One region of the Lentibacillus salinarum genome, then DNA from elsewhere that is predicted to be linked to it. Evidence: predicted binding sites of a transcription regulator. Region 1 holds the regulator's gene; the other holds the start of a gene.
The links. The regulator NrdR, encoded in region 1, represses ribonucleotide reductase genes. The targets are predictions, from matches to a motif close to AACACNATATATNGTGTT.
Positions count from the first base shown of each region.

Region 1 (4,443 bases):
ATTGGAAGTTGTGGCCATCAATGCCAACTATCCTCCCGAAACACTCGCACATTTAATTAAGTATGACAGTATTCACGGCATTTTTGACGGTGACGTGAAAGCGCTCCAAAACGGGCTGGAGGTAGATGGAAAACGTATTAATCTAGTCAGTTCACGTGAACCGGAAAACCTTCCATGGCAAGCGCATGAGATTGATATTGTTATAGAGGCAACAGGTAAATTCAAAACGAAAGAAGACGCCGGCCGCCATATCCAAGCAGGTGCTAAAAAGGTTGTCATTACAGCTCCCGGAAAGCAGGTCGACAAAACAATCGTTATGGGTGTAAATGAACAAACGTATAACCCGGAAGAAGATGAGGTCATTTCCAATGCTTCATGTACGACAAACTGTCTGGCACCGGTCGTCAAGGTACTGGATAATCACTTGACAATTATTAACGGCCTGATGACCACAGTGCACTCGTTCACCAACGACCAAAAGAATCTTGATAATCCGCATAAAGATTTGCGGCGTGCCCGTGGCTGCACACAATCGATCATTCCGACATCGACAGGCGCAGCGAAAGCGCTTGGTGAGGTGATGCCACAACTGGATGGAAAATTGCACGGCATGGCATTGCGGGTGCCGACACCGAATGTTTCGCTTGTTGACTTGGTCATTGACGTGGAAGAATCTGTTACAGCAAGCGAAATCAATGAACTTTTCCGAGATGCTTCGGAAAATGGCATGCATGGCATTATCAAATACAGCGATGAACCACTCGTATCGATTGATTATACAACAACAGAGTATTCTGCAATTATTGATGGGTTATCGACGATGGTGATGGATGACAGCAAGATTAAGATTTTGGCCTGGTATGATAATGAATGGGGTTATTCCAAACGGGTAGTGGATCTTACCCGCTATGTCGGAAATCATATCAACAACAGGCAGCCACAAGTTTCATGATGCCGATCATTATAAAAAAGATTGACCATTTTGACCTAAAAAATGCGTCAATCTTTTTTTGTTCCGTTAAAACTGAAAATCGTGTTACAATAAATAGACATATCATATATAATAGGTTTAAGAGGTTGTTCAAAAAGTCCGGTAAAAATGACACGTCGAATAGGGGACCTTCGACTAAATATCGATACGTCCTGTGTCGAACGTCGAAGTCACCACACACGCGAGAAGCTCGTTGGCTTGTTTCTCCGCTGCTCATGTATCTAAAGTCGCAGGGGACCTTCTGCTAAGACCGCCCACGTCAATAGCCAACTGCAGAAGTCACCACATCCTGTGGAAGCCCGCTCCTTGGAAAAGAAAACCACTTTTCCTGCGTGGGATGCGATTTCAGTGAAGCTTTTCTTGTGCTCGAAACGGCACCGCCTCGAACTTTCGACTCACAGGACGTGCTAGTGCAGGCGTTAGCGATTGTCGTCGCGAACTTAGCCTGCCGGTCCTTTTTATCCTCCTTTTTGAACACGCACTTTAAGAAGTTTGTTCGATAGTTTTTTTGATTTTCGCTGGGATGAGGTGCAGAAAATGTCATTTCGCCAAATAATTGCCAGGTATTTCAGTAATCACGCCGAGACCAATGAAATACATATGGATCCTTTATTGCAGACACACTACTATAAAATAACGGGTGAAAAAGGGATGGCGTTGCTGGAAAGCCTGTTTCAAAGCAATCCCAAATACCGTGTCAATGCCGTCTCCAACGAACGTGGTGAAATCAGTGCAACAATCATCAAAGGACGAAAGGCTTTCATTGTGGCGACGGTTATCATGGTGAGACCATACAGAACAGCGATCGATTTTTCGGTTACGACTGAGTCAGCCATGCCAATGGATTTTGGTTACAGTCATAAAGTGATTCAGCAATTGTATACATATGCCGATAAGGAATTGCCGTTGCTCGATAACAGAAACTGATGGCAGCATCAATGAATGGGGTTGGACAATATGCGATGTTCAAATTGCCAAAATAAAAGTACAAAAGTATTGGATTCACGTCCAATTGAAGAAGGGCACTCGATCCGCAGACGCCGGGAATGTGAACAGTGCGGCTTTCGGTTCACGACGTTTGAACGGATCGAAGAAGTACCATTAATTGTCGTCAAAAAAGATGGCACCAGACAGGAATACAGCCGTGAGAAGCTTATCCGCGGGTTAATCAAAGCCTGCGAAAAACGACCTGTTCCCCTCGAGAAAATCGAGGAAATCGCGATCGGTGTGGAGAAAGAACTGCGTAATACCGGGGTCTCAGAAGTGGATAGCAATGACATTGGTGAAATGGTGATGGAACGGCTTTCTGATGTTGATGAAGTCGCCTATGTCCGTTTTGCCTCTGTTTATCGCCAATTCAAAGATTTATCTGTGTTTCTTGACGAGCTGAAGGATTTGATTCAGTCTGATAAAGAACAATCCGATTAACACTTCAGTACATTGGATAAAGGAAAGGGTTAGCATGATGAATGACATCGGAAAGATCTTGCCAATTGAAGGTTACCGGGTTTTATTGAAAGGCAGCCTTCCGTTTGACTACTCGAAATCGTTAACACATCTGTATCAGCCGCTGATCGGAATCCAAGCCATTTCCTTATACCAGACCCTGATGAATGAACGTGACTTTCAACAGGACGCCACAGCCCAAACCCATCATACACTGATGAATTACATGAACCTGCCGCTTGATGCCATCTACCGGGCAAGACGTATGCTGGAAGGTGTCGGATTACTGAAAACTTTTCAGCAATCCGGTGAGCACAAAACGTATACGTATGTACTGCAAAGCCCGTTTGCACCGGTGGAATTTTTTGCTGACGATATGCTGACGCAACTACTCTATCACCATATCGGACAGGCAAAATTTGACATGTTGAAGGCGCATTTTCGATTACCGGCAACTGAAAAAGGTACGAACATTACGGCTTCGTTCAATGAGGTGTTCCAGACGTTTCAGCCGAACACAACCGGTTTGGATATCACGGATAATGATCAGGCGCCGGAAGAAGCCATCCCATCGATTGATTTTTCCTGGATGGAACAGATGCTCAAATCCCGCATGATTCCAGTCAAAAACGTACTGACGACTGCTAATAAACGACTTATGTCACAAATGATGACACTTTATGGTCTAGCTGAATTTGAAGTGGAAAAAGCGGTTCTATGGGCATTGACGGAAGAAAATATACTGGATTCCAAAGAATTTAAGGAAGCCTGCCATGATTTGTTTCAGACCTCACATCAAGAAGCAACGATCAAACTGATGGAAAGAAACGACATGCCAGCAACCGACACGGACGATCAATCGACGACAAAAGAAGAACAGCTCATGAAGAAAATGGAAAACATTTCGCCAAAACAACTACTTGAGGATTTGTCGAGCGGTGGTCAGGCATCCGGCCAGGATTTGAAAGTGATTCGTGATGTGATGACGACACAAGGGTTGCCATCACCGGTCATGAATATTCTTATCCACTATGTCCTGCTGCAATCGGATATGAAGCTGTCAAAAGCTTATATGGAGACGATTGCCAGTCACTGGTCACGTGCCAATTTGAAAACAGCTAGAGAAGCCATGGCATTTGCCAAAAAACAAAAGACACAGTATCAGCAGCGGCAAACGAAACGGAAAAACAACCGCAAACCAGCGGCGAAAGAAGTTGTACCTGATTGGTTCAAAGAACGGAAGAAACAAAAACCGGAACCACGGCGAAATAATCAGGACACACATCAGAATGACGCGGAATTTGCAGCGCTTCTTCGGGAATTCTCTAACGGACATAACAACCATTCGCAAGGGTGAAGCATATGAAGCCAGTACAATCCGAAATTAAAAAATGGATGAACCAGAACAAAAACTTCAAAGAGAATTACTTACAAATAAGGGAAGAAGTTCTAAACGATCCTGAAATTAGTGAATTTCTATCACTTCATCCGCAACTCTCGCAAAAAGAAATTGATAAAAACCTTATCAAGCTCCATGAATATAAAACACAATCCAAGCAGTGTGATCAGTGCCAGTGCTTTGATCAGTGTATTAATATGCTTCAAGGATACTCACCGATTCTGCGGGTAGAGAATAATGAGATACACCTTGTATATGAAAAATGTTATAACCGGATCAATGATGAGAAACAGAAAGAACAACAAAATCTAATTCAGAGCCTTTATATGCCGAAAGATATATTGAATGCAAGCATTAATCGTATTTCTGATGTTGACGGGCAGCAGCGAAAGCCGGTTGTACATGAAATGTTGAACTTCCTGAAGGAGGCCAAAACCAATTTCCCGAAAAAAGGAATTTATTTTTATGGTCCGTTTGGAGTTGGAAAGACCTATTTTCTTGGAGCACTTGCTAATGAACTGAAGCGGTTAAATATCGCCTCCATGCTTATCTATATGCCTGAATTTGTTAGGGAAATGAAAAGTTCCATAAAAGATGACTCCATCAA
Region 1 covers NZ_JBHTNH010000024.1:53,089-57,531, reverse strand. Annotated here, with positions in the region: gene ACFQ4A_RS11135 (glyceraldehyde-3-phosphate dehydrogenase) at 1-952, shown strand, start outside; gene ACFQ4A_RS11130 (cytosolic protein) at 1,529-1,918, shown strand; gene nrdR (transcriptional regulator NrdR) at 1,949-2,419, shown strand; gene ACFQ4A_RS11120 (replication initiation and membrane attachment family protein) at 2,454-3,794, shown strand; gene dnaI (primosomal protein DnaI) at 3,800-4,443, shown strand, end outside.

Region 2 (4,443 bases), on a different contig from region 1:
TCCTGTATTCATGCAACGTATCGGAAAGGAATTTGCTTCGCGGTTTGCAGGTTCAGGCATTACCAAAATTCTGACACTTGAATCGTCGGGAATCACACCAGCTGTTATGACGGGATTGGCCTTGCAGGCTCCGGTGATTTTTGCCCGGAAACGCAAATCGCTCACGCTGAATGAGCATCTTTATTCAACAGAAGTTTATTCCTACACTAAAAAAGAAGCGAATGACATATCGATTTCAAAAGACTATGTAGACAGTGATGATGTTGTGCTGATTATTGATGATATTTTGGCGAACGGTCAGGCGGCCCTAGGAATGATTGATCTGGTTGAACAGGCTGGTGCAACGCTGGAAGGAATTGGCGTTGTAATTGAAAAAGGGTTTCAGGAAGGTGGAAAGATGCTGCGCGAACGCGGCATTCGTGTCGAGTCATTGGCAACGATTGCGTCACTGGCTGATGGTCACGTTACATTTCAATCGAAGGAGGCGATACGATCATGAAAACAGCTGCTTTAAGTTTTCAGCATTTGTTGGCGATGTATGCCGGTGCGATTTTAGTGCCGCTCATTGTGGGGGAGGCACTTAGCTTAACATCCGACCAGTTAACGTATCTAGTGGCCATTGATATTTTGATGTGCGGGGTTGCGACGATTTTGCAAGTGGTCCGTAACCGGTTTTTCGGGATTGGCCTTCCCGTTGTGCTTGGCTGTACGTTCACGGCAGTGGGGCCAATGATCGCGATTGGTGGTGAGTTTGGGATAACAGCCATTTATGGTGCAATTATCGTTTCGGGTGTCGTCGTTTTCTTCATCAGCCGCTTCTTCGGCAAATTGGTTCGTTTTTTTCCACCGATTGTGACGGGGACAGTTGTGACGATTATCGGTATCACACTGATCCCCACGGCCATCAACAATATGGGCGGGGGAGAAGGCGCCAGTGATTTCGGTTCGATCAACAATCTCGCGTTGGCATTCGGGACGCTAGTGTGCATTATTTTGTTGTATCGTTTCACAAAAGGCTTTACCCGATCGATTGCAATACTACTTGGTTTGACAGCCGGGACTGTTGCAGCGATGTTGATGGGGAGCGTTGATTTTTCGGCAGTTGGCGACGCGTCATATTTCCACGTCGTTCAGCCATTCTATTTTGGCATGCCGACGTTTGAATGGTCTGCTATTTTGACGATGATTCTAGTGGCGATGGTGTCCCTGGTCGAGTCGACGGGTGTTTATTTTGCGCTGGGGGATATGACGGAAAAAGACTTGAAGGAAGCGGATCTTTCCAATGGTTATCGTGCGGAAGGTTTAGCTATTTTGCTCGGCGGGATTTTCAATGCCTTTCCGTATACAGCTTTTTCGCAGAATGTCGGGTTGATGCAGATGACAGGTGTCAAATCACTAAGGGTCATTATAATCACCGGTTTGATGCTCGTCTTACTTGGACTGATTCCCAAGATAGCAGCCGTGACAACCATTATTCCGACGGCTGTTCTGGGCGGTGCGATGGTCGCCATGTTCGGAATGGTTATTGCCCAGGGAATAAAAATGTTGAGTGTTGTGATATCTGACTCCCCAGGAAATGCGATGATTGTTGCCTGTTCAGTCGGCATGGGCATGGGCGTAACAGTGGTTCCGGAGTTGTTCCACAACTTCCCGTCAAGTATTCAAATTCTGACAAGTAACGGGATTGTAGCAGGCAGTGTGACGGCCATTGTCCTGAATATTGTATTCAATATGACACCGGTAAAAGCGAAAACCCGGACAACCATTGTGCATCAGGAAAGTGCCTGATCAGTTTAGGGGACCAGTTTTGGGATTGTTTTGATTAGTGGATTATGATATAAAAATAGTAATGCTCGTCCTGTTTAGATCAACCTGGCTCTTTAAAATACTTACATTGGCAAGATGACAAATGCTTTTAATTGGAACAAACGCTGAAAATTCCGTATCACCATGATGAGTGGTACGGGATTTTTTATCCATAATACACTGGTATCTTTGCTTTTTGCCAAATTCTATATATAGTGATTTAAATCACTTTAAAACACTATATATTGTGTTATATTCAAAGCGAACGAACAAAACAAAGGAGAGATATTTTATGTTTCAAAGCTCAGAAGACATTATTGAAACGTTCACATCCCATGCGGATGACAAGAAAGCGGATTATTTAAAACACGAAAACAGCAATTTTGTTTATTCCTTACCTCTTCTGCGTCATAACTTAAACAATCATGCTGAGCAGGATTTTTTGTTTCGTCATATTCTTCCAAACCGAATCAAGGAATTATATGACGAAGGTGTTATCTATGTTCATGATAAACAGTTGGCGCCATATTGTGTATCAATTAGCTGCCGTGACATTGCCATGATAGGAATACCATCACTTGCTAAAAACATGATCAAATCGAGGCCAACAAAACGCTTGTCTATTCTTGTTAGACATTTCAGTAATGTCGTTACACTAATTTCTCAGCAAGTTTCCGGTGCGGTAATGCTTGCACAGCTTTCTACCATTGCTGCATCCTATTTGTACAACGAAGATAAATTTGGTTCATATTATTCAGATGACGATTTAAAGCAACTCTTTCAAAGCTTAATTTGGGAATTAAACATGCCGCTACGTTCCGGTGCGCAAAGCAGTTTTTCGAATATTACATTGGAGTTTGGCAAACCTTCAGAAGAAATTAAAGATGAATATATTGTCATTGGCGGGGAAGGTCTGCCAATTAAGTATTCAGAGATTCCGTCTGAATATTTTGACCGTATAAATCAAGCGATCATTAATGTAATGAGTGAAGGCACGGGAAGCGACGGCATCCCATTTACATTCCCATTAATGACGATTCAAATTGATGATGACTTCAATTATCATAACCCGCTTTTTCTTGAATTATTGGATAAGATGTATCATTGGGGTGGGGTCTACTTTGAAAACTTTAAAACCAAACCATTTGAAGATCCATATTATAAAGTGTTGAATCCCGCCATTCAGGCGAAGGATCCCGAAGTAAGCCGCAGTCTTTGCTGCCGGTTGCAGATTAACTTAGAAACACTGTCCAAAGCCGGCGGTGGTGTATTTGGTTCTTCTACCGGCTCGACTGGTGCTGTACAAGTATTAAACTTAAATGCAAATCGATTACTATTGGAATTTGGCCATGATATAGACTTGGTTAAAGACAAAATGCGTGAATATATGGAGATTATGCAAGAAGCACATATGGCCAAGCGGAACTGGCTGGAACAAAACAGAGATCTTTACCCAACATTTTTTGCCTACAATAACAATTTAAAAAATTACTTTAATGTCTTTGCGATTACTGGGGTGAACGAAGGTCTCATTAACATAGGTTATCAAGATGGTATTAAAGACGAAAAGGGACAGTTAATTGCTCATGAATTAATGCAGCATATGACAAATATTGTTAATGCGTTTATTGTGCGTGACAAAGTAGCTTGCGGTATTGAGTATGCACCTGCTGAAAATGCCGCGATTAAACTGGCCCGACATGATAAAAAATGGGCTGAAGCACATAATCGAGCCATTTTCACACAAGGTGAAGGCGAAAATCCATACTTAACAAGTGGATGTATGACACCATTTTCTGAGGAAGATTTCCTAGACCAATTGGAAAACAGCGCCGAATTTCAAGGGTATGCGACATCGGGAAGTGTCTTGCACCACTTCTTGGAGTCAAAGGTAGCAGCTGAGAAATTGGTTATCTATTTAGATAAAATCTTTGAAAAACCAATTAATTATATAACGTTAACACCAACCATTACGTCGTGTATGGAATGTGGTCAAAAAATCATCGCTGAAGATGCAAGAAACATCCACACTTGCCCGAGATGCGGCTCACAGGATATTGCCACATTTAGTCGTGTGATCGGCTATTTGAAAATGATTGCACGAAACAATATTAATACAGATGAAAAAGGGTATTACAAAGGAAAATACAATTTTTGGTCCAAAGCTCGTCGTCACGATTGGAATGTGCGCAAACGAATGAAAAAAGAAACGGTTGAAGAAGTGGTAGGACATTGAAGTTTTATAACCGATTCATTCGCACGTTTCAAGATGTGCCGGAACATACCACATTGCTTATTCATTCATTATCAGGTTGTCTACTGCATTGCTATGGCTGCCATAACTATGAAGAAATAATTGCCAGGACGCCTCGGGAACATAAAACAAAGGAAGACTTGTATCTATATCTGAAAAAGAGCGGCTTTTTATTTGATGCTGTGATGTTCAGTGGCGGAGAATTTTTAATTGATAAGTTAGACGAAATTACGGATCTGCTGCAAGTGGTACGCAACGTATTTACAGGAAGGATAGTCATCGCAACCTGTGGTGTATACAATAAGAAAATAAAACATTTAATTGATCAGGACCTGGTTGATGGCATTCACGTTGATATGAAACTTCCTTATCATTTATTGGAT
Region 2 covers NZ_JBHTNH010000006.1:52,487-56,929, reverse strand. Annotated here, with positions in the region: gene ACFQ4A_RS05305 (xanthine phosphoribosyltransferase) at 1-499, shown strand, start outside; gene ACFQ4A_RS05300 (nucleobase:cation symporter-2 family protein) at 496-1,788, shown strand; gene nrdD (anaerobic ribonucleoside-triphosphate reductase) at 2,099-4,042, shown strand; gene ACFQ4A_RS05290 (4Fe-4S cluster-binding domain-containing protein) at 4,039-4,443, shown strand, end outside.
Region 2: a site for NrdR is predicted at 2,041-2,058, ahead of nrdD (anaerobic ribonucleoside-triphosphate reductase). Genes of this name have one in related genera too.